DNA from 4 places in the Paenibacillus sp. LT-B23 genome. Region 2 is predicted to be linked to each of the others. Evidence: riboswitches for the same ligand, from Rfam matches in the RefSeq annotation. Region 2 holds a riboswitch; each other region holds the start of a gene.
The links. Region 2 has a riboswitch for cobalamin ahead of ACWXW9_RS11790 (ABC transporter substrate-binding protein). Riboswitches for the same ligand answer to the same signal wherever they lie in the genome.

Region 1 (7,377 bases), on a different contig from region 2:
GCCATACCGCAGCCGTTCAAAGCAATGCTCGTTTCCTTGGGTGCCTGTAATCCGCCCAGTACAACCTGTAGATGCTCTGCCACAGGCACAGCGTCATCCTTCTCCATATTGCAGAAGTCGCACGCCTTCACCTTAAACACATCGCCAATCGGCATCACGATGAATCGTTCATCCCGCAGCCGCCCTACCAGCTCCTCCGGGTCCGCGCACGGCACGCGTAGCACGATCTGGTGATCCGGCGTGTACTCCAGCTCGCCTTCATCACCCGCTACCTCCGCGAGCAGCGCCATCTGGCGAGCGGTGAACTTCTTGTTTCCCACGCCGGGGGAAACGCCCACCTCAAACAGCGCAGGCTTGCCAAAGCTGCCTGTCGCTGTCCCGGCCGTAGCCGCCGCTCCGGCCACGGCTGCCGTTCCGGCGGCGCTCACGGCGGGCGCTTGCCCGTTCCAGCGCGCGCTGGCTTCGCCCGGCAGCTTGCCGCCCGCAGCGAGGCGGCTCAGCGCCTCCGCTGCCAGCGATGCCGGGGCCGCCCCGGCTTGCGCCGCAGGCGCGGCCTGCACGACAGCCACCGCTTGCGGGCGTGCCTGCGTTGCCACCGCAGCAGCGCCGCTCGCGGAAGGCGCGGGCGCGGTCCCGCCAGCACCCGCAGAGGCTGGCACTGTGGGTGCTGCGCCTGCCTGCGACGCATTCAGCGCGCGATCCTCTTGTGCGCCCAACGACCACGGCTCCGCTTCCGTGCGGAGCCGCTGATGCGGCTTGAGCGCCTGCTCGGTCGCACCCAACGTATACTTGCGCTGATACCCGCGCGGCGTCACGATCAGACCGTCATACACCATCGTCGAAGAATTGCCGATGATGACGGTCGTCAGCATACCGATATCATGGTTCAGCATGTCCTCCAGCGTCGTCACTACGACTTGCTGACGGTCACGGTAAGCACTCTTGACCAGCCCTACCGGAGTCTGCGGATCACGGTAGCGCAGCAAAATGGACTGCGTCTCAACTATCTGGCGTGTACGCCGACCACTGCGCGGATTGTACAGTGCAATGACAAAATCCGCCGAAGCTGCCGCTTCTACACGTTTCACAATCGTTTCCCAAGGGGTCAAATGGTCACTCAGACTGATCGTGCATGCATCATGCATGACGGGCGCACCCAACAGCGAAGCACAGGACTGAATCGCCGATATTCCCGGCACGACTTCTACCTCAACCCCGTCCTCACGACGCCAGCCCTTTTGTATCAGCACTTCGTACACTAGCCCGGCCATGCCATATACGCCTGCGTCTCCACTGGAAATGACGGCTACCTTCTTGCCCATCTCCGCCTGTCGAACCGCCTCCTGCGCACGGCTCACTTCCTCTGTCATGCCTGTGCGCACAATCTCCTGTCCGTTCAACAACGGACGGATCAGATCCACATAGGTGTTGTAGCCGATTATGACCTCACTCTCGGCCAGCGCGTCCAGCGCTCGTTTTGTGATATGTTCCATATCCCCCGGTCCGAATCCAATCACGAGCAATTTTCCTAATGGGCTCATCGTTATCCTCCTTCTTAAATCTAGGCTATGTTTTCCACACTTCTATCTATTTCACTTATATATGGACATCCTGTAACTCAAAAAAACCCATCCTGCCCGGATGGGTTTCCTATGTACGCATCGTATCATCAGACGGACACAGCATAAGAAGACACTTCTTGTCTTCCGCCATCGTGCCGTTGCTTTCCATCTGCCTGTTCACGCTTGAAACGCTTCTGCACGTTCAGATCCACGCAAACCTGCAACCAACATGGAAAAAGCAGCGTGCGCCTGATTTCCTGATTTCGTACACCCATCCTCTCCGCGAAGGTTAACGGTGCATACAGATCAAGGTAGGTCTCCTGGCTCGGCATCAACAGATTTTTTCGTCTTCCCCGTTTTCTCACGAGTGACGTCTGAAAAAATCCTCTTCCTTACAGTGGCGGGACCGCTCGGGACTTGCACCCGATTCCCTGTTACCCTTCGCTATCACAAAGGCACCTTGTCTGTCCGCTATTTGATTATGGGTCTTATCATAACCTTGGCTCAATCAGTTGCGCAAGCATGAAAAACGCTTTATTTCAAGTTCTCTGCCTTATTTTTTAACATATGCAACAATTCGTCCGGGTCCGCAGAGATACTCAGCAGCGTTGGATGGTCAACTCCGGTAAAGCCCTCCTGCACACTATGACGCACCATTTCCGCCAACGGGTCAAAATATCCGTTCACATTCAGCAGCCCGATGGGCTTGCGATGAATGCCGATTTGCGCCCAGCACAGTGCCTCGAATAGCTCCTCAAATGTTCCCAATCCGCCCGGAAGGGCAATGAATGCGTCAGCCTTTTCGCTCATCACCGCTTTGCGTTCATGCATGCTCGCCACCTCAATAAATTCGGTAACTCCCCGGTGAATAATCTCTGCATCGAATAACAGGGTCGGCATAATCCCGGTGACCTGACCGCCCCCGGCCAGCATCGCATCTGCGACCTCACCCATCAGCCCCTTGCTGGAGCCTCCATAGATTAAACGGACACGGTGTCTCACCATAGCCTCTCCAAGCTTGCCTGCCTCCTGAAGATATACCGATGAATGTCCGGGTCTGGACCCGGCAAATACACAAATGGAATTCATAACGTCTCAGCTCCTGTTCTGGTATCCCGCATCGAGGCTTTTTCATTATATTAAATAAATATTTTCGCTATAACAAAAACTTCTGTCGATGCATTTCCAACAAAAAAAGATAAAGACCCTGTAGGCCCTTATCTTCATTTTACCCTTTATCGCAAGGATATGGGTTAGTTTTCAGTTCACAACTTCGAGACCGCAGCCGTGCGCCGAAGCGCTATGCTCAAAATATCTTCCCAGCTCCACCATCATCGCGCCCATACGTTCCTCCACTGGAAACACGATCCGTTCGATCCCTTCCTCCAAAATGGACTGCGCCGTCACCTTGCCTACCGACACAGCGATCACATCATGGCGAAAAGCTTCCAGCACGTCTTCCATCTGGTTCTGTTCCCTCGCATATTGAGCCAAAAAGCGGATCTGCGGACCGCTAGTGAACGTAACTGCATCCACATTGCGGTTCAGGATATCCTGTAGCAATGCTTGCAAATTTGCCTCCTCCGGCGGAATATGCTTATAGGGAAGCACCTGCCGGGTAACTGCGCCTTGCTCGTCCAGCCACTTCACCAGCCGGGGGGCCGGATCACCATGTAGCTGCAGCAGCACTTCCTTCCCCTTCAGATCGTACGGAGCAAAAGCCTGCATCAACCCGGTCAAGCTTCCGTCCTCGTCCCGTACAGCGGGCGTGAAGCCGCGCTTTTTGAGTCCATTGACCGTTTTGTAGCCCCGCGCTGCAATGTTCGAGGAATGTAACAGCTCCATAATCTGTTCGGCCACACCCATATCCTCTGCCATATCGAACAGCGCATCCAGCCCCATGCCTGTCGTAAAAATGTTCCAGTCCGGCGGCTGCTTCACCCACGATACAATAGCGTTACGCAGCTCGATATCGTCCAGAAAAACCGTGCCCTGGGCCGGACGCTGCACCGGCTCGCCTCCCATTTTTGTAACCAGCAGCGCCATTTCGTCTGCTTTACGGGGACCAGCAAGGGCAACTCTCTTGCCTGCCATGCGTTGGGCCATTCTGTTTCCCCCCCTTGTAGAAATCGTACTCCTTTCTACCAAGTATACAATTAAGGGGCTAAAAGACAAATAAGAATTACTTTTCCGATAGATGTAGTAAGCTTATAAATCGGCTTGTCTTTCTCGACTTCCCTGCTGGCTCCCCTGTTTCCTCTTATCCTGCTCACCGCCAGATGGCTCATCACCGTCATTTTGTTCTTTACTTTTGGGCCTGATCACCAGCCATAGCACAAAGGGCATAAGCACAAAGAAAATAATCATAACCACGGTCCATTCCCGGCTAAAGTCATAGATTTGGACAATGTTGGAGAACAGCATAAAGGAACAGACATACCCCAACAAACCGACCGGCCATACAATCAAACTCCCCCAGGCAGGAGCAAACATGCGCTTTACAGTTAAACTGATAACGTACAGATCGAACCCCATTTTCGTAAGCAAGGTTGGCACGGTAAGAGCAGCTACAAACAAATCGAACCGATCCAGAAAATCCGTTAGCTGCAATTGACGTACCAATTCATACGTAGGATAAAACAGCCGTGACAAAATGGGAATACCGGTTATCAGCTCTGTCAGCATCACAATCATGATCATAAAAACAGTTCCTGTCAGATGTCCAAGCCACGCACTGCGGGGATTGTAATTTCGTCCGGAAATCACAAAGGGCAACATCATGATGTCCGCCATATAACCCAACATGCGCCAGCTTCCTTTGGCAACTCCGCCTACATCCGGATGTAAAAACGGTCTTAGCACCGAAAAGTCCATATTACGACCGAAAAATAGTGGCAGGGTTAGCAGGGTCATAATCAAAATTGGCACGAAGATTTCCGCCATATTTACGATAGTGCTAATCCCCCCTTTAGCCATAAACACTAAAGTTAGCAGCAAAATCAGGGAAATCACGACTAGCGGAGTCAGTGGTAAAAGCACAACCTCCACCAGATCCGTAATAATTCTCAAATCCCGTGCAAAAATGATCAGGAACAGGATGAGATACACCGAGAGCAGCATACGCCCCAGCACGGGATGAGAGCTCACCACGGCCTGAAGCATATCCTGATCGGGAAAACGCTGCCCAAGCTTCAGCATCGCCCAGATCGGCAGGCATAACACAATGGCGGCAACCGCACAGGTCCAATAGGCATGCTGATGCGCATAATCTGCTGCCTGCGCCGGAGCATGTACAAGGGTAATACTGACCTCCATCAATACACCAAGCAGCACGATTTGTCTGGTTGTGAACTGTTTCATGCAGGTACATCTCCTTTTGCCCACAGGCATCATGACACGCGTTACAGCGCAGCCGGATCTACATATCAATGCACCGGGTCATGGCCAAGGTTCGCTTCATTCCGCTTTCCCCGTTCTTTCCCATTACTCTTGGGCCACAGCAGCAGGCATAGCACCAAGGGCATAATGATAAAGAACAACATCATCACTACCGTCCACTCCCGGCTGAAATCATAAATTTGAATACTGTTCGAAAAAACAACAAAGGAGCAGACATATCCCAGCAAGCCCACAGGCCAAACCATCAAAGCACCCTGTACATGAGGGAACAGACGTTTGACAGTCATACTGAGAATATACAGATCCAGCCCCAGTTTTATAAGCAGGGTGGGTATCGTAAATCCCCCTACAAATAAATCAAACCGATCCAGAAAATCCGTTAAATACAACTGACGTGCCAGTTCATAGGATGGATAGAAAAATCGCGCCAGAATCGGAACACCCATAACAAGTTGCATAAGTATAACAATGAAGACCATAAAAGCAGTCCCTATCAAATGGCCCCACCATGCACCCTGCGGGCGATAGTTTTTTCCCTGAAGCACAAAAGGCAACATCAAAATGTCCGCCATATACGAAAACATGTACCAGCTTCCTTTCATGATTCCGGCCATACTTGGATGCAAAAACGGCCTAAGCTCTGAGAAATCCATATTTCTGCCAAAGAAAAACGGCATCGTCAACAGTGTCAAAATGGATATCGGTATAAAAATCTCACTCATGTTCACGATGATGTTCATACCGCCCTTAGCCATATAAACGACGGTTAACAGTATCATAAGTGAAATGACGAAAAAAGGAGTTTGCGGCAATAAAACCGCCTTTACCAAATCGTTAATAATCCACAGATCCCGACCAAATACGATCAACAACAGGGCAAAATACAGGAGCAGCAGTACACGCCCGATCACCGGACTGGAGCTGACCATAGCTTGAAACAGATCCTGATCGGGAAAACGCTGCCCAAGCTTCAACAATACCCAAATTGGCAAGCACAATACCGCAGCTACTACGATACAAGTACCATAGGCATGTTGCTCCGCATACGCCACCGCTTGTGACGGAGCGTGTATCAAGGTTATATTCGTCTCCAGCAACACACCGAGCAGCACCATTTGTCTGGTTGTGAATTGTTTCATGAGGTGCGTCTCCTTTTTTCCACAAGCATCATTACCATTCGTTACAACGTAGGGGGCAGCCACATATCAATGAACCGGGTCAGCCATGTAGCCACATAGACAGTACTTTTTGTCGACGTTCCGTAGATCCAGATGCCGATACTAAGGGCGTACAATACACGTGAAATCCAGCGGTTGACAGCAGGTGCGGCGTTCAGGCTTTTACGGTCAATCAGATACATGAAGATAATCGCCAGCACCAAGGGCAGCAGAAACACTTTATTCATCCTGGATTTGCTCCTTCTTGATCCCGAATGGCTTGGTAACCGCACCGATATTTTCAATATGCACAATCGGATTTATGGTAACTTCCACCTTGGGGTACAACTGATCCCAGCGAGGTTTAATCCGTTTCCATTCATTAGGAAGGCTCGTAATGATCACCCGGCCCAAACCAAGCACATCAGAACGATATTTTTGTTGAATAACCCGGACAGCCTCTCCCAAATCCTCCTTGATCTTACGTACTACCTGCTGCTCCAGCCACTTCAAGTTTGCTTCGTTGGAAATATCGAAAGTCGTCTCATTCTCCTTTACATTTCCGTTACAGTTCAGTTGAATGGTCATCCGGATATCATCCCCATGAACATAAGGTTTGATATGAACGCTGTTTTCGATGAGATGCACGGACAAATAGCCACTTCCCTTGGGAGGGGTTATAAATACTTCCGTATCCTTGGCCTGGTCCATACCCAGCAGCAAAAAACGACTTAGATGGTTATCTATAATGCCGGTTACTCTGTCCTTACGAAATACAGCCAACCCATCAACCTGAATATTCGTCTTTTTGTCCTTCAAGGTAGAGGGGCCGTTCCTCACCAGGGACATCACTGGCACAGCCGGGTCAATGCCCTCCAGCAGAATAGAATTCATCAGCAGCTTGATAGAACGGGGCTTTTTCATATAGGAGTAGTTCAGCTCGCGCACCATTTCTGCCGGATATTGCTCAATTGGTGCATCCGCCTGAAGCACATCCAGCGCCGATCCCTTTGTGATGACCACCAGAGAAGACAGACGGTTCTGCGGGATACGTGCCAATACATCCATCATATTGCTGACTCCTTCCCGAGCAAGCTCCTCGCTGAACAACAGCACCCGGCGATGGGAATAATTTAGCGTTCGTGAAACGCCCCGCTGTTCCTCGGTACTTGCGCCCCGAAAGCTGGGGCCTGTTCTGGATTCCAAATAGTAGGATTTGGTTCCGCTTGTCCCTCCCCCGCCTCCTGTGCTTCCCGAGG
Region 2 (7,377 bases):
AACAGCACGTTCGACAGCCAGAGGGTCAGGCAATCGATCAGCACCATGGGGGCAGGCGATGGCTGCGGTGCCTGGCTGACGTGCAGGTCGGTAGGATTGCTGCCTTGCGCAGCCAGCCGTGGCTCTACGCCGCTGCCCAGACGTAACAGCAGCTCCGGTAGCGCCTGCTCTTCCTCCAGCGTCTGCCAGTCATACCCGGCAGACTCGCGCTGGAGCCGATGAAGGGCGATACGGTCCTTCATCTCTACGTCATAGGCTTGCGCCGTTGCAATGTAGCAGGCGCGCGGGGCGCGCGACATGCACAATCGCTCGGCAAAGCCGCTTTTACCGCTGCGTGCGCCGCCGGTCACGAGCGCCTTCATCGCTGCGCGGCTCCCTGACCGTCCGATACGCCTGCATCGGCAAAGGTCGCCATTTCGCGCATAATGCGGCACGCCGCATCAATCAGGTGCAGGCTAAGCGCACCGCCTGTGCCCTCTCCAAGCCGCATGTCCAGATGAAGCATCGGCTCCAGCTTGAGCTCGCGAAGCACCGCCGCATGCCCGCGCTCGTCCGAGGCGTGCGAAGCGAGCATGTACGCTGCGCTTGCAGGCGCAAGTGTACGCGCAGCAAGCGCAGCTGCGCCGGAGATAAAGCCGTCCAGCACGACCGGACAGCGATGAGCGGCTGCGCCGAGGATGACGCCTGCCAATGCGGCAATCTCCAAACCGCCGACCTTGGTCAGTACGTCAAGGGCGTCGTTCCCGTCTGGCTGGTTCACGTCCAATGCGCGGCAGACGACCGCTATTTTACGGGTCAGCCCAGCCGAATCCACACCTGTGCCCCGACCGACGATTATTTCTGGCTCCAGCCCGGTAAGAGCACATACGACCGCAGCGCTGGCCGTCGTATTTCCAATGCCCAGCTCTCCGGTTACGAATAATCGTGTGCCGCCTTTGACTGCTTCCGCCACGGCTTCAGCTCCAGCCAAAATCGCTTGCTCGGCTTCCGTACGCAGCATCGCCGGCCCCTTCGCCATGTTTGCGGTACCCATACGCACCTTACGGTTCACCAGATCCGCATGAGCGACATCTGCGTTCACACCCACGTCTACCACTTTGACATCTGCTCCTGCATGACGTGCCAGCACGTTAATTGCCGCGCCACCGGACAGCATGTTATACAGCATTTGCTGTGTAACCTCAGCCGGGAAGGCGCTGACCCCCTCTTCACACACACCATGATCCGCTGCCATGACCATAACCGTTTTGCGGTTAAACTCAGGCTTGTCCACCCCCGTAATGCCTGCCAACTGTATAGCCAGACTTTCCAGCTTTCCAAGACTCCCCGGTGGCTTCGTTAATTGGTCCAAATGCTCCGAGGCCGCCAAGGCTGCCGCCCCGTCCTGCTGTGCAATGCTGGCGATCAACTGCTGTAATTTTTCGTTCATGCCCTTCACTCCCTGCTCCCTATATGTGTTTAGCGATCTCATCATAAATTCTGTTTCTTCAATGACTTTACTCAAATTACTCCAGTCGTTCGCCCCGACCAGTTGCATCCCGTGCACTTCTCCGCAGTAAAAGCTGCGGCACACCACTATCCGGATGAGGTAACATTACAGGCTCAACACCATACACAAAGCGAATTCGTTCCTCCGTTAACAGCTCTGATGAAGCTCCTAACCCCTCAACCATTCCGTCCTTGAGCACAAGCAAGTCATCACAAAACTGGGCAGTCAAATTGAGATCATGCAGGACAGAGATAATCGTCACGCCCGTTTCCCGCCGCCATTCCGCCAGCAGCTCCATAAATTCAAGCTGATAGCGCAGATCCAGATAGGTTGTAGGCTCATCCAGCAGCAAAATCTGTGGCTCCTGCACCATCACCTTCGCCAAAGCCACGCGCTGCCGCTGTCCCCCGCTCAAACGGTCTAACGACCTGTCCGCCAAGTCGGTAAGATCCAGCCTCTCCAGCACACGATCCGTAATGATTCCCGGGTCCATCCCTTTTTCCTTATCCACCTTTTCTCTACCAAACCAGTCCTGATGGGGAAAGCGTCCCATTTCCACAACTTCCCTTACCGTGTAACCCACCGGGGGGAGCCCCTCCTGCTGGAGCACAGCTACAAGACGGGAAAGCTCTTTTCTGCCATAGCTACTGACCTTTTTACCATATACAAGAACGTTTCCCGAAGTCGCGTGATCCACACCGGAAAGCAGATGCAGCAACGTCGACTTTCCACTCCCGTTCGGGCCGATAATGCCCCACCAATCTCCTTCGTCTACGCTCCAGCTTATATTTTTTAACGCATGGAATTCCCCAAAATCACGAGTCAGACTGGCAATCTCCAACGCCCGGACTCGCGATGCCTGTGGTCCATTTGCTTCCTTCACAGCAATCCCCCCCTGCGCAGCTTCTTGTTCCGGTACAGGAGATATGCGAAGAACGGTGCACCGACAAAGGCGGTCATAACACCAAGTGGAATTTCGGTCGGAGCCAGTAGCGTACGTGCCGCAGTATCGGCCCAAGCCATAAAAATAGCCCCGCCCAGCGCGGATAACGGAACAATCATCCGATAGTCGGGACCCGTCACCAAACGGATGATATGCGGTACAACAAGTCCCACAAAGCCAATCACTCCGCATACCGAGACAGCCGCGGCTGTCAGCAGCGTGGATATGATCAGAACAGATAACTTCGTTGCATCTACATTAACCCCCATATGAGCCGCCTGACGTTCACCCAAGGCCAGAATGTTCAGCACTCGTGCCCGGTTCCACAGAAACACCAGCCCAATGACCACATAAGGCAAAAGGATGCCTGTATACGACCAGCCGCGCAGACTGAGGCTTCCCATTGTCCAGTACAATATTTCATTGACCGTCTCCCTGGACATGGCTGTCAGAAAGGAAACGACGGCTCCCAAAAAAGATTGCATCACCACGCCCGATAAAATAAGGCTTTGCGTCGGAATTTTGCCGCCTTCCCTCGCCAGTGTCAGCACCATCCACAACGTCAGCATTCCGGTCGTAAACGCCACCAGCGGCAGTGTCCATACGCCTACAAACGAAAATTGAAGCCCCCAATAAATCAGCACTGCTGCCCCTACCGAAGCACCCGAGGATACCCCCAGCGTGTAAGGATCAGCCAGCGGATTGCGCAGCACACCCTGAAATCCGGCTCCCGCCAGCGCAAGCGCTGCGCCTACCAGCATACCCAGTAACACACGCGGCAGTCTGACCTTCAAAATAATCTGCTCTGTGGATGTATTCCAATCCGGTGTAATCGTCTCACCTAACCACGGCAGATGGTTGACCAGAATACCCGCGATTTGGCTGACGGGAAGCTTGGCCGAGCCGATGCCAAGACAAAGCAGCAGCGTCAGCAGCAATAAAGCAAGACCTGCCCCTCCAAAGCCAATCAGTCTACGATTCATTTGAAAATTTCAGGATACACGCCCTTGGCCACTTCCTTGAGACCTTCCGTTACGCGCGGACCCGGACGACTGATCAGATTATCATCCACGGCAAACACCCGGTTGAGACGAACAGCCGATATTTGATCCCATCCACTGCGGGCTTTGATGATATCGCCGAGCGTTTGGCCTGTTTTGTCGTCCTTGACATTTTTGCTGTATAAAATGACGTCCGGATTGGCCGCAATAATATTTTCCTCACTGATCTGGTACCAGCCCTTTTGGGTTGCAGCGACATTTTCCCCGCCCGCCAAAGAAATCAGCTCGTCCATAAACTCGCCCTTGCCGACTGTCCAACCGGGTGAAAATTCGACGTATACTCTCAGCTTCTGCCCTTTACCGATATTTTTAACACCGTTTTTTACTTCCGCTACATCTGCTCTCATCTTGTCGGTTACCGCTCTCGCTTCTTTCTGATGGTCGGTGATTTTCCCATATAGTTCAATATTAGCCATGACATCTTCAAGCGTTTTCGGCTCGGTTTTAAAAATCATGATTCCCAGGTCACGCAGCTTGGTCGTCGCCTGCTCACTGAGCGATATTCCTGCAAAAACGACTTCGGGATTCGCGGCGATGATCGCCTCTTCATTCGGCTTCATAATACCGCCCACTTTGGGCTTCTTCGTAGCCGCTTCCGGGTAATCGGAATAGTCGGATACGCCGACAATTTCCTTATCCAGTCCAATGGCGAACAGCGCCTCGGTTTCAGCCGGGGAGACGGAAACGATTTTGTCCGGCGCTTTTTTGAACGTAAAGTCCTGCCCGGTCGCATCCTTAATGGTCAACGGGTAGACCGTTTTGCCCGGAGGCTCCTGGGCGGCTGCTGTCTGTCCCGGTTGCTGTGAGACTAGATCCCCTTTATTTTCAGCGTTCTTTCCGTTAGCTCCACATGCACTCAGCACAACCGCCAAGACCAGAGTCAATAAGCCTGTTGTCCAGACCTTTATTTTATTCCCTGCCATGATTTACACCCCTCCATATAAATTCTTTAAGAGCGTCACTTGAACATCATCCGATATCTGCTAAATCCAGCCTTTTTTTCCTTTCAAAAAACCCCTGCATCCTCAGATAAGGATACAGGGGTCACGTTAGCGCAGCTCATATGCAGGCGGCAGTTTCTTCCGCATGGACAGTCACTGCGAACACGTCATCCTTTCCTCGAAGGACTATGGTGACAGGCGGACGGGCAGGTATCCTGACTTACAGAAACATGCGACAGCCTGTTGCTCCTTCATGTGCTTTGGGCACATATAGCTGGGCTGGCTGGCATTTTTCCATTTACAGTGGCGGGACCGCGCCGGATTCACACCGGCTTCCCTTTTAACAGCGCACCGGAAAGAACCCGAGGGTTTCATCCCGCTGCGCCGACCTCGTCTGCTGGATATTTGATGTAGTGTTGGTCAAGCCGTTCTTTTACTTGATGATTATAGGTTAAAAAAGACTGGCTTACAACCCAAATTGCCTGTTCACCTGCCCCTATCTGACCTAAAAAGAAAGCACCTCTCCTATCCACTGGTGTCGCTCTCCCAGCCTCAACCGAATCGTAATTGCCGCTCCCGGCTTCGGATTCAGACTCCAAAAGTCATGATCCGGTACCAGCATACAAGCCAACTGACGAATCACTCCACCATGCGTGACGACCAGAACAGAAGGTGGAACACCAGACATGCCTGTTTTCTGAACATCCATCATTTTACGCCACTCATACAAAGAGTCTAGGAATTCATCGAGGCGGTTCACAAAGTCTGTCCAAGGCTCTCCCCCCGGCGGCGTAATTCGCTGCGGCTCATCAATCCACGCTCGATACAACGCCACATCCTTGAGCATGTCATACGTTTTTCCATCCCATTCCCCAAAATGAAGCTCTCTCAGACGTGGTTCCATGATGGCAGACCTAACGGAACTATTAGAAAGGAAACGTTCAGACTCCCATTTGGATGTCAGTTCCAACCGTGATTCCGGTTTCAATTCAAAGTGGGCTCCCTCTCCAAGCTCTGGTCCCAGTTCCGATTCCGGCAAAATGATCTGCAAGGTCTGACGACAACGTATCAAGTCACTGCAATAGATTCGGGCAAAGGAATGCCTCTGTAATTTTTCCCGCAAAGGCTCTAATTCTTGCTCTGCTCCCGGTAGCAATCCCAAATCGGAGTGCCCCAGGTATCGACGTTCCCTGTTCCATAAGGTAGTGCCGTGACGCACCAGCACAAGTTCCAAGTCCCACTGCTGATGTTCTGTAAAATAATGCTTCAAGGTCATATCGCTTCCTGCTCTATTGGCAGCGTTCGGTGTGTCACGCTTCACTGTATCCACCCCAGTGCATAGCATCCGGCGGACACGAACAGACACAATCCCGCAAACATGCTGGACACGGCAAACATCAGCCGGATCGTATGCCGGATATCATCCGGCTCCATCGGTCGCACCAGCTCTCCCATATATGCGCGAAAGGAGCGCACGCCATGATATACATTATAACCTCCGAGGCGAATCCCCAGTGCACCTGCAACTGCTGATTCCGGAAAGCCGCTGTTTGGACTGGGATGCAGCCGCGCATCTCGCCTTACCGTACGCCAGCTACGTCCAGCATCATGCCGATAAACCCACGCCGCTACTACCAGCATCCCCGCTGTCAGGCGTGCCGGAATGAAATTAGCGACATCATCCAGACGTGCCGAGGCCCAGCCCAATTGCAGATACTTTTCATTTTTGTAGCCAACCATGGAATCGAGGGTATTCACGGCACGATAAGCCAACGCTAATGGTGCTCCCCCGATCAGGGCATAAAAAAGCGGGGAAATAATCGCGTCCACGATGTTTTCAGCCACCGTTTCGACGGTACCGCGCGCAATCTCAGGCTCATCGAGCTGCTGCGTATCCCGCCCGACGATCATTCCCAGTTCCCGGCGTGCCGCAGGCAGATCACCCGCCTTTAATTCGCGATACACTGCCATTCCGGCGTCCTTTAGTCCTTTGGAAGCAATTGTGGTTGCGATCAGCACAATTTCCGCTCCGACAGACAGCCACGGATGAATCCAGGCAAGCAAGCGCAGTAACGTCCAGCCAAACGCGAAGGAGCCGCCCACCACAATTAGTGGCAGCAGCAAGCCAGCGCGTTTCAAACCACGGTCACTGTGAACCCGGTGGCGAATCGCCTTTTCCAAGGCAGAAATGGCATGTCCCATGCCGATGACCGGATGTGGCAACCACCTCGGATCGCCGATCAGCCTGTCCAGAAGATATGCAGCCATCATGATCAAGCTAACTGTCACGCCGCCGTTCCTCCTCCAGCACTTCACCCAATACAGACAATAGCATGCCGTTGGCTTCCGTGTCCTTGACTGCAATTCGAAAATGGCTCGCCGTTAGCCCCGGGTACATGGCACAGCTACGTATAAGAATCCCGCGCTGTCCAAGCGCCTGTTGAATGGCCGATGCGCTCCACGTCCCCGGTGCCCGTGCCAGCACGTAATTCGCTTCACCGGGGATGACACCGCAACCCCATTCCGCCAAAGCGGTCAGCAGACGGCTACGCTCCGTAGCAATCAGCTCCTGCGTGCGGCGCTCGTACGCCTCACCGCTCCGCAAACACGCCTCTCCGGCCAGCAACGCCATTCCGTTCACGCTCCAGGTCACCTGCTTGGCGGTCATTCGCCGGATGTAGTCCGGATGAGCAATCGCATAGCCCAAGCGCAAGCCCGGAATCGCATAAAATTTCGTCATCGACCGGATCAAAATCACATGGGGATACCGATCCAGCACAGGCAATAGTGAAATTTGCCGCTCCTGCGGGATAAAATCAATAAACGCTTCATCCACCACCAGCACGGTGTCCGTTTTTCCCGCCGCCTCTGCCAGCTCGCGCAGCTCCTGATCGCCGTATTGCACACCGTTCGGATTATTCGGCTGACCGAGAAACAGAACAT
Region 3 (7,377 bases), on a different contig from region 2:
GCGGAACTGGCCGGGGTCGGCTGCGTGATCGAAAAGAGCTTTCAGGAAGGCCGTGGACTGCTGGAACAAAGAGGCATTGCCGTACGCTCTCTTGCACGTATCGCTTCCATGGCACCGGGCGAGGTTCATTTTATAGAAGAAGCGGGTGCGGTGATTTCTTCTGTTAAGGAGAATGTGGGATGCTAAGCAAACAAAAGTTATTCGCACTGGGCTTCCAGCATGTGATGGCGATGTACGCCGGAGCGATTGCCGTACCTCTCATTGTAGGGGGAGCATTGCATCTGACACCAGCCCAGATGGCCTATCTGGTGGCTGCCGATTTGTTCACTTGCGGGATTGCTACGTTATTACAGATTATGGGCACGCGGTTTTTCGGCAGTAGATTGCCTGTCATTCTGGGCTGTACGTTTACGGCGGTGGGGCCGATTATTGCGATTGCGTCGACCTCGAATTTGGCGACCGCGTACGGAGCCATTATTTTATCCGGTATATTCGTGGTGCTCGCGGCACCGTTGTATGGCAAGCTGCTACGCTTTTTCCCGACGGTGGTTACGGGTTCGGTGGTTACGATTATCGGCCTGTCCCTCATTCCGGTGGCGATGAATAACGTAGCAGGGGGTCAGGGCAGCGCGGATTTTGGACAGCCGCGTAATTTGCTGCTGGCGTTAGTTACTTTACTGGTTATTTTACTTGTGAATCGGTTAGCAAAGGGTTTTTTGCGCTCGATTTCCGTGCTCATCGGTCTGTTTGCGGGTACCGTGGTCGCTTATGCGATGGGGATGGTACATTTTGCTCCAGTGGCGCAAGCGTCTTGGGTAAGTGTTGCGCAGCCGTTTTATTTTGGTAAGCCTGAGTTTAGCATTATGGCAGTATGTACGATGATTATTGTTAATATTGTCAGCATGGTCGAGTCTACGGGCGTTTATTTGGCAGTAGGCAAGGCGATTGATCAAAAGGTAGAGCAGAAGCAAATCGTCAATGGTCTGCGCTCAGAAGGACTTGCGATTATGCTCGGGGGTATTTTTAATGCGTTTCCTTACACGGCATTCTCGCAAAATGTGGGTCTGATTTCGCTGACACGCGTCAAGTCACGGAACGTTATTTTTGCTGCGGGTGGCATTATGGTTGTTCTTGGTCTGTTGCCCAAACTGGCTGCCTTAACGACAGTGATTCCTAATGCTGTGCTGGGCGGGGCGATGATCGTTATGTTCGGTTCGGTTGCTGCGTCGGGCATGTCTATTTTGTCAGAAGTGGACTTGCGGAAGGAAAGCAATCTGCTGATCGCGGCATGCAGTATTGCGGTGGGCCTCGGCTCTGCCGTGCTGCCCCAAATGTTCGACCAACTGCCGAGCTTTGCCAAAATGCTGCTGCAAAACGGCATCGTATCCGGCTCGATCACGGCGATTGTCTTGAACATCGTTTTAACGAAAAAACAAGCCGAATCGGTCAAAGGTGTGACAGTGTCGGAGGTTCCGCAGAAGGTTTGATAATTAGGATTAAATAAAGACAGCCGGAGAGAGGTCGTAAGCCTCTTTTTCCGGCTTTTTGGCATAGAGTTATTCAGAATGAATTATTTGTTCAGCAGCATGAAGTTATTGATAAAACCCTCTTCCTGTATGAAGATCGGGGTTTGGATTTTCGATGCGAAGTCATAATAGTACACGCCGCGCCCTTCCTCCTGATTTTTCTGGGAGGCGCTTCCTAGATAGTAGATACCCTTGCCGTCCGGGGACATATAGATAAAGCTGCGGGACGAAATGGGTAGCTCTAATTTGGTGCGCTTTCCAGTTGCGATATCGACAAGGCTATACTCGGGGTTGCCGTGATTAATGAAACGGGCAGTGACTAGGAGCAACTGATCATTACTGCTGGACATTGACAAGATTTGCTCGTTCTTTAGTGTGATGACAGGTCGCTCTTGTTTAGTGATGTTATTGATTTCTGTAACCTTGTAGTCTGTTGGCGTTGTAAACGTATTTTTTTTTGATGCAATATCTGACTGTTTATCTTGCTCCTTCTCTGAAAACTGTGTATTGTAAATTGCTTTTTTCGCAGGATTGTAGGCTATGGACCAGGTGTGTTTATCTTGGTTTTCATCGTTCATAAATTGCATTTTATGAGTTGATTTATTGTAGAAAATAGTTTTAAGTGTACGCTCTCCTTTTTTTACAGCAGCTAGAACAAGTGGACCTTCTGGAGTCGTTGGCACTATACGATTAATGGCAAACAAATTTCCGGAAAGTTGCTCGGTTTTTTTTGAATTCAAATCGTACGAAAATAACTGATCTCCCTTATCGTCAACATCAGCAGAGTAGTAAATCTTGTGATCAGGTAATGACACTACAGAAAGTGGATATTGAGAGGTATAAGGAACATCGGCCAGCTTGGTCATTTTTTTGCTGCTCAAATCATACGTCATAACCCGCATAACCATACCTTTATCTGTATTTTTCCCATTCACATATTCAGTATAGGTCATAGATAGATATTGGCCTTGTCCGACCGGAGCTGTTTTTTCACCTGATTGAACTTGTTTGGATGGGACGGATTCTACTGATGGAGCAGAAGTTGGAGAGCAGGCAGACAATAGAGCTGGAACAAGTAAGAAAAATATAAGTAAGCGAAAGTCGCTTGTTTTCAAAGGGATACATCCTTTCTGAAATGAGGGATTTACTAATTGAATATTGGTAATTTAAATAGGGAAAAGGACAGGGCGTAGGCCCTATCCTTTCTTCAATATAAAGATATTAGAATGCATAAAAATATCTCCCAGAAAATGAGAGAGACGAACTCCATGTCAAGCCTAAATCTTGCACGCCAGTTTTCCAAATATCAATAACAGCATCTGGCAGACTCCCATTGTCGGCCTTAGTGAAGTCATGAACATTATTATTGTCAATATTTCTTACAGAGATCTTTGTTCCAAACTCGGGATTATCAATAGCTCCTTTTGTTGCACAGTCGCCTCTTTTTAGTGAATTGGAGTTTTCGCCAGTAGAGTCCGTAAAGTTTGTCCCTCTTCCTGTGCCTTGGACTTGCCGCTCGATGTTCCGGTAATGACGATTTCATTATTATGTGCCCCGTATGTATAAGATCCTGGTGCTTTGCGTGTTCCGCGTGGTAATGCCTGAAGTGAAACATTATTAGTAGTAATCGCATTTTCCTTTTGATCAGGCAAGATAATATCTTTGATATAACCTTCACCATCATAAATTACTTTTAAACCAGGCTGAGGGTCAGGGTTATCAATATGATATACCGGCAGTGATTTGGCTTCTTCTTTGATTTCCTTAATCATTGCTTCTTCTTTTTCTAGCTCAATTTGTTGTTCAGCAGTGAGTGGGGCAATAGCAGCTAGAGATTTTTGTGGTTCAGGAACAGGAGTTCCTTTTTCTACTACAACCATGTTATTGTTCTCATCATATTGGATGATTGTACCCGCTAACATTTGGTCAGGGATTTTTTCTCCTTTCTCAGCATGGGAGATTGCTGGACTAACGATTCCCCACGAGATGAATAACGTTGTAGCCAGAATTGCTTGAGGAAGAAACTTTACCTTCATAACAAATCGCCTCCTTGAAATATTTGTAAATCCATAGATAGCATAAGTGAGCTTACAAAATATGTCAACCTTTTAATGGTATATATGAATATATTTATCTATATTTTGTGTCTGCAAGAGTCCATTAGTCGGATATGTACGACATTTATTGACAGCCTTATGACGGTGGAATTGATAGTTTAGCAAGGGCCAAGAAGCTGAAGGTTTTCCTCAAATGAATATCAGGGGCTTGATAATCTACTAGAAGGGAATTGTTAGAGCTGTAGGAAGGGGTGTATAAAAAATTTCAGAACAAGCAAAAACCCACCGCGTAATTAGGTTAGACGCCTAACGGTGGGTTTCGTTTGCATTAACGTTTAGTTATGCAACGCGCCGTGGTGGTGATCCACAGCCTTTCAATTCCTAAGAGTCTTTGCCGTTGGTAGTGGCGAAAGCTCTTTAAGTATACAGACACGATGGGTATCTCTATACCTAATTTTAGCACGTGAATGGTGTGTACGCAAAGCAAAGCCACAACCTTGATCCCTGCTGTATCATTAAAATTTAAAATATTATGCGACATTTGTTGACAAGCCTGTAACAACAAAATAAGATAGTCCTAAATCGTAATGAAAAAGAATAAAGGAAGAAAACAGGTGTGAGCCGGACTTTCTATCTACAGGGTTTCGTTGAGATCATGTAGATGGCTGTTGTGCGTCCTCACTTAAAAGGGAAGTTCGGTAGATTCCGACACGGACCCGCCACTGTATACAGGCATCAGCAGGGAATTGCTGTAGCTTTCGGAATAGCCACTGGAACTGTGAAGAACCGGGAAGGCCTGAAAGATACGCCTGAAGTCAGGAGACCTGCCTGTTTTAACATCACTGTCAGACCCACGGGATGCTGGGGAGGTGGTTGGGCGTGCTGCTTACGGAATGTCTGAAACCGATCCGATCCCTTCTATGATTAGAGGTGCTTTGAGGTGAGCTTTGGCATTTTATAATGAAAGCATTTCTGACTGCTGATCAGGCGGTCCGGGATGCTTTTTTTTGCGTTAGGTATTTGTGAATGACAAGATAGAGGGGGATAAATAAGATGATAAGCAATTGTAAAAAGCGTTCATGGTCCATATGTACAGGGGTGATGCTGCTACTGGCAGTTATGGCTCTTGCGGGATGCTCCACAACTAATAAGACGGCGGACAGCTCCGACAAGGGCGAAAACACATCCGCACAACAGTCCACAACGGACAAAAAGCTGGTGATGGCGTATACGTGGAAGCCGTCAGGCGTTGACCCGCACGGAGACAATAGCTGGGATGTCATGCGGTCCGGCGCAGGTGAGACACTTGTCCGTTTGAATGAAAAGCTGGAGCCAGTGGCTTGGCTGGCAAAGGAATGGAAGCAGGACAGTCCCACAGTCTGGACATTCAGCTTGCAGGATAAGGTCACTTTTCATGATGGAAAGAGTATGGACGCGGAAAGTGTAAAAGCTTCCCTGCTGCGCTCCATTGAGAAAAGCCATCTGGCGAAGGATTTACTAGACGTAAAGTCAATTGACGTAACTGGGCCGCTGGCGTTGAAAATCACGACAAACCAGCCCAATTCAGCGCTGGTGTCCAATCTGGCTGATCCGTCGACGATTGTGTTGGATGTAGCGTCCATGAAAGATGAGCAGAGCTACCCTGCGATGACAGGTGCTTTTAAAATTAAAGCGTTCAACAAGGATCAGTCCTTGGTCGTAGAGCGTTATGACGAATATTGGGGCGAGAAGGCACGGCTGGCAGCAGCAACGATGAAGTTCATTACGGACGGCAATTCACGCCTGCTGGCGCTGCAATCCGGCGAAGTAGATGTAGCGACCGATATTCCGGTGGATAACGCAGAGGTATTGAAAAAGAACGATAAGCTGCAAGTGCTGTCGGCTCCCTCTTTGCGCACGCATATGATCGTGTATAACATGGAGTCGCCTGTGTTCAAGGATGCCGCGAACCGCAAAGTAGTGGACAGCCTGATACCACGTGCATCCATTGTGAGTGCGATCATGAGAGGCTATGGTACGGAGGCAAGCAGCCCATTTCCAAGCATTCTCCCCTTCGGCAAGGTGGAACGTAAAGCGCTGGACGGAACGCCCGAGCAGCTATTGACGAAGGATGGCTGGAAGAAGGATGCCCAAGGCACATGGACCAAGCAAGGCAAGCCGTTCGAAGTTACATTGCTGACCTTTCCTCAGCGTCCAGAGCTTTCGGTGATGGCTGAGGTGATTCAGAGCCAGCTGTTAAAAGAGGGCATCCAGGTGAAGATCCGCAAGGTGGAAAATATCGACGAGGCACTGACCAAAAACGATTGGGATTTTGCCATGTACAGCGTGCTGACTGCCCATACGGGGGAGCCGCAATATTTTATGGACATGTTTTATTCCTCTAAAAGCGAAGCCAATGTAAGCCGTTATAGTTCCAAACCGCTGGAGAACCTTCTTGGCAGCTTGAAGCTGGCGAAGGATACAGCGCAACGTAATGCTGTGACACTGCAAGCGCTGGATATCATTAATACGGATTTGCCGCAGTCGTTCATTGTTCATCCGGACAATGTATTTGGGGCGAAAAAAGGGGTAAAGGGCTTCACGCCGCATCCGATTGAGTATTACTACATTACGGTGCAATCCGATATTGCGGAATAACGGGCTACATACCCTATGATTCGTTTTATTCTGGAACGCGTGGCGCAACTGGTCATCATTGTGTTTGTTGTATCCACGCTGACGTTTGTGCTGATGAGGCTGGCTCCCGGCGACCCTGCTACCATTCTGCTCACCGCGCATAATGTGCCTGCCTCTGAGGAGGCGTTGACGGCGCTGCGTAAGGAGCTGGGCTTGAGCGAGCCGCTCCATATTCAGTATGTGAACTGGCTGCGGGATGTGTTCACAGGGCATTGGGGCACCTCCTATGTATCCAAGGAGTCGGTGCTAACCGAGCTGTGGAACAGACTGCCCGCTACCGTGGAGCTGGCCTCGGCGGGCTTTGCCGTCATGACGTTGCTGACTCTTGGAATGGGACTGGCCGCCTCGGTAAAATCCAGCGGTTGGCTCGATCGTCTGGGAAGGCTGTTTGCACTGCTCGGATCGTCCATTCCCTCTTTTTGGCTTGGCTTTCTGCTGATTTACCTGTTTTCCGTTCGTTTGGGCTGGCTCCCGTCCATGGGTCGTGAGGATTGGACTCATTTGGTACTGCCAGCGCTGACCCTTGGGGCAGGTTTGGGGGCTGTGCAAGCCCGTGTGCTGCGTGCCCAAATGCTGGAGCTGGGTGACCGGAATTTTGTGAAGGCGGCGAAGGCCCGAGGCTTTTCCCGCAAGCATATTCTGTTTTTTGAGATATTCAGGCATGCGATTTTGCCGATCATCACGCTGTTAGGCACGAATCTGTCATTTATGCTGGCGGGCAATGTCATCGTAGAGACGATTTTTTCATGGCCGGGTTTGGGCAAGTATTTTATAGATGCGATTACGCAGCGGGATTATCCAGTGATACAGGGGTATGTTATTTTTGCTGCATTTTTAATCGTAGGTGTTCAGTGTTTGGTAGATGTGGTCCAGGCGGCTGTAGATCCAAGGTTGCGTTTGCGTTAGGGGAGGAAGTTGAAAATGAAAAACATGCGGCTGTCCTTCAAAGGGAGCATACTGACAGGAGGAGTGCTGCTGGGCCTGATTGTGCTGCTCGGGGTACTGGCTCCATGGGTTGCTCCTCATGATCCTCTTGATGTGGACCTTCTGAACCGTTTGGCACCACCTAGTCGGAAATATCCATTTGGTACGGATCATCTGGGTCGGGATGTACTGTC
Region 4 (7,377 bases), on a different contig from region 2:
GTAAGGAGCGTATTCGCAGATGTGTTCCTGACTTTTCACCTGGCCTCTTTGTGCTTTCTCTCCACTTTTGATGTGACAATAATCACATACTCTCTCTTCATCCATATATACAATATATAGACTGAAACAATTGGTTAGTACACGATATCGTCAATATATTGTTTTTGGGAGAATAATATATATTTTACTATATGGAGGGTTTTGCGATGAAGGTGTTGGAGGAACATCAATTATACGACATCGGCGAACGGGTCATTGGGGCACAGGATTTGGACATGCTACGGGAGAATGCAAATTTGAATGGAGAATCGTTCAGCGGCAAAATGAGCAAGCTCGGTTCCGAGTACGCCAAGTGGTATGCACGCCTGCGTGTGCTTCCGTCTGAACTGACGGATGCGGTTGACCGTGGATATGTATATGTTCACGATTTGGACCAATATGCGCTCGGGACTACGAACTGTATCTTTATTCCTTTTGGTCGCTTGTTGCAAGACGGTTTTAATACAGGCAACGGCTCTGTGCGCACACCGCAAACCATTATGTCTGCTATGGCACTGGTGGCCATCATATTCCAGTCTCAGCAAAACAGCCAATTTGGAGGCGTTTCTGCTAATAAAATAGATTGGGATCTCGCTCCATTCGTGGCCCGGTCTTTCCGCAAGCATCTGCGTAAGGGACTCCGCCTGTTCGGAGAAGAAATAGAGCCCGCTCTGCCTGATGACGAATTACATATAGCCAACAGCCTATTACATGAGGTCTGCCCTCGTTCATACGCATTCGCACGTGAAGAAACGGAGACGGAGACCCGCCAGGCCGCTGAATCCCTTATTCATAACCTGAATACCATGAGCAGTCGGGCAGGTGGACAAATCCCGTTCACCTCACTGAATTACGGGATGTGTACTTCTGCTGAGGGGCGGCTTGTTACACAATCATTGCTGGAGGCCACTATCCGTGGCTTGGGCAGTGGAGAAACCCCTATTTTTCCACAGCATATTTTCCAATGCAAAAAAGGAATCAATCAGGCCGAAGGGGATATCAACTATGACTTGTTCCTGCGGGCAGTAGAATGCTCCAGCAAACGTATGTATCCCAATTTTGTCAATGTGGATGCTACCTTCAACCTGCCCTATTACCGTGCAGATGATCCGGATACCATTATTGCAACAATGGGCTGCCGTACCCGCACCATTGCTGACCGTTTCGGCAGAAACCGTCAGAGCGGCAAGGGTAATCTCTCATTCAATACGATTAATCTGGTGCGTCTTGGCATTGAATACGGCATTTGCACAGGCAAGCGCAAGGCACCTGACCGGGATGACTTTGATATCAGACTGGAAGAGGTTATGCGTATTGCCGTGGACGGACTGATCCATCGCTATCATATACAGACCAGCCAGCCGGCCAAGGCCTCAGACTTTATGATGCGCGAAGGGGTATGGGAAGGCGGAGAAAAGCTGGAGCCGGATGAACAGGTAGGTAGCGTACTCAAGCACGGTACGCTTTCCATCGGATTTATCGGATTAGCTGAGTGTATGAAGGCACTGTACGGCAAACACCACGGGGAGGATGACGCTGTATACCGCGAGGCGCAGCGAATCATCGCTTCCATGCGTGTCTACTGCGATCGGATGAGTGAATTGCATAACCTGAACATTACGCTGTTCGCTACGCCTGCCGAGGGTCTATCCGGTAAATTCACGTTGCTGGATCAGCGGGATTTCGGTGTCATTCCCGGTGTGAATGATCGTGAATATTACACGAATTCTTTTCACATTCCTGTGTATTACACGCTTCCGGCTGCCCGTAAAATCAGCCTCGAAGCCCCATTTCATAACCTGTGCAACGCTGGCGCGATTTCGTACATTGAGCTGGATGGCAATGCGCGGAATAACCCGGAGGCGTTTCTTAAAATTGTACAATATGCGCTTCATCAAAACATTGGGTACTTCTCCATTAATCATCCCGTAGATCGCTGCCCGGAATGCGGCTACGAGGGCATTATCGGGACAAGCTGTCCCCATTGCGGTGCTGATGAGGAACATACGCATTTTCAGCGCTTGCGCCGGGTAACCGGATATCTGACAGGTGATTATACCGTCCGGTTCAACGCCGCAAAACAAGCCGAGGTACGTGACCGGGTGAAGCATCGGTGAATTTATGCGGCTACATTCCGGAATCTCTGAACGAAGGACACGGCCTGCGCACCGTTGTGTTCATTAGCGGTTGCCGCCATGCCTGCCCCGGCTGCTTCAATCCGGCATCTTGGAGCTTCCGTTCAGGCGAACCGTTCACACCGGAACGGCAGCAGGAGGTTATCCGTGACATCGCCGATAATCCATTGCTGGACGGGTTAACCCTTTGCGGCGGAGACCCCTTTTTCTCAGCAGCGGAATGCTCGCAGTTTGTGCGCGACTTTCGCGCAGCCTGCCCTGACCGAACCGTGTGGGCCTATACGGGCTTCGTCTACGAAGAACTGCTTACGGATCAGGCCCGGCGGGAATTGGCACTGCTGTGCGATGTGATTGTGGACGGTCCCTTTGTAGAACAGCAAAAGGATCTGACCCTTCCCTTCCGAGGCAGCCGCAATCAGCGACTGGTTGATGTTAAGGCCAGCATTCTGGCAGGATCTATCGTTACATTAGCCTGAGGCGATGTTATACTCGCATGAGTTGTTATGCCTTAAGACGAGTCCTTTCCCTATGGGAGGACTTGTCTTTTTTTTGCGTGTAATTGACAAGGGCGGTGCTTCAAGGTGCTTCAGATCGGGAACACGGGATAACGTACTGATGAGCAGAACGCTTTTAATAAACCTAAATGTGCTTCCATGAACTTAATCGTTTCATTGCAGGTTCAAACGGAGTTTCTATTGCGCATCCTGCAAGTTTCACTTATGATGGTGAACAAGTATACGAGTGCATAATTATTCGTCATACCATAATCGCATAGCTTGGAGATAGGTGTCTGTTCTATTCAGTTCAGGCTTAAAAGGGAAGCTGGTGCAAGTCCGGCGCGGTCCCGCCACTGTAAACGGGGAATTTTCAGCTGTTGATACACCCACTGGTCCACAGACCGGGAAGGAGCGCTGAAAGTCATGATCCGTAAGTCAGGAGACCTGCCTATTTCAACAACATCGCAAGTACCTACGGGAGATAGGGAGGTGTTAAGAGCAGTCGCCGATTTTTCATTTTTTAAAAACCGGAGGCATTCTTTCCCCTACTCATTTTTAACCCCGGGGAGGAATGTCTTTTTTTGTACGCAAAAATAAACTGGCCACCAGCCTGGGAGGAAAAGTACATGTCATTTACCGAATTGCCTGAATTGCCCGGCTTGATCAGCAGTAACCTGGGATATCCGCGTATCGGCGGGAACCGGGAATGGAAGAAAGCGCTGGAACGCTTCTGGAACGGCAGCATGGATGAAAGCGAATTGCATATCGAGATGAAACGATTGCGTTTGGAGCATCTGAGCAAGCAGCGTGACAAGGGAATTGATCGAATTCCAGTCGGAGACTTTTCCTATTACGATCACATGCTGGATACATCCGTGATGTTCGGTCTGGTGCCGGAACGGTTCAACTACAGTCCCGATGGGCCTGTTCCTTTGTCCGTCTATTTCGGAATAGCCCGTGGACAAAAGGGTGCCACCGCTAGTGAAATGACCAAATGGCTGAATACCAATTACCACTACATCGTACCGGAATTGGCGAATGCAACTCCGGTGTTCACCGAGAATAAGCCTTTGCAGGCTTATCGTGAAGCGAAACAGGAACTAGGCATTGAAGGTAAACCCGTCATGATCGGTCCTTATTCGTTCGTTGCCCTGTCCAAAGGCTATGATCGTAAGGATTTGACCGCCATTGTACGAAGCTTCCTGCCACTGTACACCCGCGTCCTGTCTGAGCTGGCTGCGGAAGGCGTTCAGTGGGTGCAGGTGGATGAGCCTGTCCTGACCACCTCATTCCCGGCAGAGGATTTGGACATTATTCAGGAGGCTTATGAAGCCTTGGCCGAGGCTGCTCCATCCTTAAATATCGTGCTGCAAACCTACTTTGGCAGTCTGGATCATTATGAGCACCTGTCCACGCTCCCGGTACAGGGATTAGGTCTGGATTTTGTACATGATGATGGCGAAAACCTTCAACATGTGCTCCGGCATGGCTTCCCTGCGGGCAAAACGCTGGCCGCTGGCGTTATTGACGGGCGCAATATATGGCGCTCCGATCTGAACGCCGTGGCTGCGCTACTTGGACAACTGGCAGAACAGACACCCGCCGCCCAGCTCATCGTGCAGCCATCATGCAGTCTGCTGCATGTGCCGGTCAGTCTGGAAGCAGAGCATAAGCTGGACCCAGAGCTGGTGCAAGCACTGGCCTTTGCCGATGAAAAGCTGGAAGAAATCGCAGCTTTGACCGCTGCGCTTGGCAAACGCAAACCCTCGGCACTTGCCAAGCTTGAGCAGAGTGCGGACGCGGTAGCTCGCTTCAACAGCTCGGCGGCACGAGTACAGACCGCGGCCGATATGGCGGCTCTACTGGCGAAAGAGCCGCAGTCACGTAGCGTTCCCTTCGCTGAGCGTCGTGTGATTCAGCAGGACAAGTTGAAGCTGCCTCCACTGCCTACCACGACGATTGGCAGTTTCCCGCAAACGGCTGAGGTTCGCAAAGCCCGCCTGCACTATCGCAGAGGGGAATGGTCTGCCGAGCAGTACCGGACATTCATTCAGCAGCAAATCAAGGAATGGATTGATATTCAGGAGGACATTGGCATTGATGTGCTTGTACACGGGGAATTTGAGCGGACCGACATGGTTGAGTTTTTTGGCGAAAAGCTGAAAGGCTTTGCCTTTACACAAAACGGGTGGGTGCAGTCCTACGGCTCCCGTTGTGTCAAGCCACCGATTATATACGGAGACGTGTCGTTCGATCAACCGATGACCGTGGAAGAAACGGCCTTCGCCCAATCGTTGACCTCCAAGCCAGTCAAAGGGATGCTGACAGGTCCGGTAACGATTTTGAACTGGTCCTTCGAACGGAATGATATTCCTCGCAGTCAGGTTGCTTTACAGTTAGCACTGGCTCTGCGGGCTGAGGTAGAAGCACTGGAACAAGCGGGGATTGGCATGATTCAGGTGGATGAACCGGCGATCCGTGAAGGGCTTCCACTGAAAAAGGAACAGCAGCGGGCCTATCTGGAGTGGGCGGTTCAAGCCTTCCTTGTGACCACTGCCACTGTCGAACCCGCCACCCAAATCCATACGCATATGTGCTATTCCGAATTTCAGGATATGATCCAATCCATCTCCGATATGGATGCCGACGTTATTTCTATTGAAACCTCTCGAAGCCACGGAGAACTGATTGTCAGCTTTGAGGATCAGGTGTATGACAAAGGCATTGGTCTGGGCGTATACGATATCCACAGTCCGCGCATTCCCGATGTATCGGAAATGCTGAGTATGATCCAGCGTGCCCTGCGCGTACTGCCTTCCGATTTATTTTGGGTCAATCCAGACTGCGGCCTGAAAACCCGCACCAAGGATGAATCTGTAGCTGCATTGCGGCAAATGGTGCTGGCCGCTCAAGCTGCCAGAGATTCGTTGACTGTATCCAGCTAATTTCTATACCTGTCCCCTTCCTGGCCCTTTTATCCCTGCAAGCCGGAAGGGGATTCTATTCCAAATCATATAATGTATAAGCTCCTTGAATATGCTCGGGTTGTCCCTGCTTCAGATGTACACCCAAGCCATGCTCTCTATCCCATGAACAGCTAAAATTCAAGTACAGCTCATCCTCTTCTGATGAGTCAGGAACCAGTATAGACACGAGCTGTAGCCGTTCCAGTAATTGTGCCGAATCCTTCACGCAGGGCGCATATTCATCCGGATTTTCTCCCCACGAGATATAAGCGTTCCGGTACTTTTCTACTATACCTGCATAGTAATGATGTATCGCTTCCAGCACATGAGGGTGAATGTCGGACCCATGTGCCATATATTGCTCCCATGTCTTTTTTTGATCCTGCTTAGGCTCTCTTATGGCCTGCGCTTCTTCCTCGGAATCGGCGGATACCATAAACTCTATCTCCACCTCCGACTTCTGTCCGCAAAAATGGAGTTGTATCGCACCCCGAAGCACGATTTCCTCCGATACATCCCAAGTCTCATCATCCTGATCCAGCTCCATATACCAGCGTTCCCAATTCATCCTTTGCCCCATCCTTTTCATAAGAAATGATCTTCAACTCTATGGATCCTTTTATTTTACAATTTAACATCCTAATGGATGAAATTAAAGCGGGCTCCTTTACGCAAATTTCCCCAAAATTCGGCGTATTTCTAAATAATACTACTTTTTTCAACAGTATTCGCTATCTCATTGACTCTAAAAGCAAAAGAAAACTCCTGAAATGAGCCCGTAGATTTATTTTTTAAAATTTTAGTACCTTGCATTAATCAGTACATGATGTTAAATTATACCTGACTACTGATTTATGATTAGTACCTGAACTAATTTATGCTCAAGCACACATTTCTTCCCGATACTCCAAACGACACCTATGAAGCAATGATAACATCCAGGAAGGGAGCACCGCTCGTGAATGTGAACATCCAATTCAAAAAAGGGGTGCTGGAACTGTGCGTTCTTGTTTTAATTGGGCGCAGGGACCGTTACGGCTACGAATTGGCTCAGGCCGTCTCCCGTCATATCGAAGTAGCCGAAGGAGCTTTATATCCGCTGCTTCGCCGTCTGGTATCAGAGGGATACTGTACAACTTATTTACAGGAATCGACTGAGGGACCCCCGCGTAAATATTATCGGCTGACTGATGCAGGCAGCAATTACACAAGAATACTTACACGGGAATGGAATGAATTTGTCCATCATGTCGCAAGCCTACTGGAGGAAGGAAATCCCGATGAATAGAAAACAGTTTCTTACAGAGGTGGAGCAACGTCTCTCCCCTCTCCCCGCAGAGGAACGTAATGAGCTGCTTGGTGATTTAAGTCAGCATTTTGACTATGGGTTGGTGAATGGAAAAAGCGAGGCCGAAATTGCCAATGAACTGGGCAACCCCGAGGATATCGCTCGCGAAGCGCTGGATGATCCTAACGCACCCTGGAATACTTCCCCTCCTCCGCTTCGCCAAGGAAGCTTCGCACGCAATCTATTTACTTTCTTGGGGCTGCTATTTCTTAATTTGTTAATCTCCATTCCTGTCTTAGCCTCTTTATGGGCATTATGGGTTTCGTTGGCTGTAGCAGCGGCCAGCTTCATAGCGGCCCCCCTTCTCGCTGTCGCAGACTATGCGCTGAACGGCAACTTTTATCCCGCTAAATTCTTTTTTGCCATCACGTTGACCGGGATTGGCCTATTCC

Region 1: another riboswitch for cobalamin. It lies ahead of ACWXW9_RS02960 (hypothetical protein); the one in region 2 lies ahead of ACWXW9_RS11790 (ABC transporter substrate-binding protein).
Region 3: another riboswitch for cobalamin. It lies ahead of ACWXW9_RS04225 (ABC transporter substrate-binding protein); the one in region 2 lies ahead of ACWXW9_RS11790 (ABC transporter substrate-binding protein).
Region 4: another riboswitch for cobalamin. It lies ahead of metE (5-methyltetrahydropteroyltriglutamate--homocysteine S-methyltransferase); the one in region 2 lies ahead of ACWXW9_RS11790 (ABC transporter substrate-binding protein).

The regions. Positions count from the first base shown of each region.
Region 1 covers NZ_JBSQBM010000002.1:59,743-67,119, forward strand. The annotation lists gene cobJ (precorrin-3B C(17)-methyltransferase) at 1-1,541, opposite strand, end outside; gene ACWXW9_RS02960 (hypothetical protein) at 1,670-1,894, opposite strand; cobalamin riboswitch at 1,856-2,039, opposite strand; gene ACWXW9_RS02965 (LOG family protein) at 2,097-2,651, opposite strand; gene ACWXW9_RS02970 (uroporphyrinogen-III synthase) at 2,823-3,668, opposite strand; gene ACWXW9_RS02975 (GerAB/ArcD/ProY family transporter) at 3,771-4,922, opposite strand; gene ACWXW9_RS02980 (GerAB/ArcD/ProY family transporter) at 4,988-6,100, opposite strand; gene ACWXW9_RS02985 (hypothetical protein) at 6,142-6,366, opposite strand; gene ACWXW9_RS02990 (Ger(x)C family spore germination protein) at 6,359-7,377, opposite strand, start outside.
Region 2 covers NZ_JBSQBM010000008.1:82,542-89,918, forward strand. The annotation lists gene ACWXW9_RS11770 (bifunctional adenosylcobinamide kinase/adenosylcobinamide-phosphate guanylyltransferase) at 1-362, opposite strand, end outside; gene cobT (nicotinate-nucleotide--dimethylbenzimidazole phosphoribosyltransferase) at 359-1,429, opposite strand; gene ACWXW9_RS11780 (ABC transporter ATP-binding protein) at 1,506-2,372, opposite strand; gene ACWXW9_RS11785 (FecCD family ABC transporter permease) at 2,369-3,415, opposite strand; gene ACWXW9_RS11790 (ABC transporter substrate-binding protein) at 3,412-4,416, opposite strand; cobalamin riboswitch at 4,623-4,815, opposite strand; gene ACWXW9_RS11795 (histidine phosphatase family protein) at 4,940-5,710, opposite strand; gene cbiB (adenosylcobinamide-phosphate synthase CbiB) at 5,752-6,723, opposite strand; gene cobD (threonine-phosphate decarboxylase CobD) at 6,713-7,377, opposite strand, start outside.
Region 3 covers NZ_JBSQBM010000002.1:348,205-355,581, reverse strand. The annotation lists gene ACWXW9_RS04245 (xanthine phosphoribosyltransferase) at 1-186, shown strand, start outside; gene ACWXW9_RS04240 (nucleobase:cation symporter-2 family protein) at 180-1,487, shown strand; gene ACWXW9_RS04235 (hypothetical protein) at 1,571-2,641, opposite strand; gene ACWXW9_RS04230 (hypothetical protein) at 2,972-3,562, opposite strand; cobalamin riboswitch at 4,229-4,429, shown strand; gene ACWXW9_RS04225 (ABC transporter substrate-binding protein) at 4,637-6,220, shown strand; gene nikB (nickel ABC transporter permease) at 6,236-7,165, shown strand; gene nikC (nickel transporter permease) at 7,181-7,377, shown strand, end outside.
Region 4 covers NZ_JBSQBM010000002.1:90,201-97,577, forward strand. The annotation lists gene ACWXW9_RS03100 (anaerobic ribonucleoside triphosphate reductase) at 207-2,156, shown strand; gene nrdG (anaerobic ribonucleoside-triphosphate reductase activating protein) at 2,153-2,650, shown strand; cobalamin riboswitch at 2,942-3,137, shown strand; gene metE (5-methyltetrahydropteroyltriglutamate--homocysteine S-methyltransferase) at 3,298-5,616, shown strand; gene ACWXW9_RS03115 (DUF6985 domain-containing protein) at 5,672-6,205, opposite strand; gene ACWXW9_RS03120 (PadR family transcriptional regulator) at 6,596-6,925, shown strand; gene ACWXW9_RS03125 (DUF1700 domain-containing protein) at 6,918-7,377, shown strand, end outside.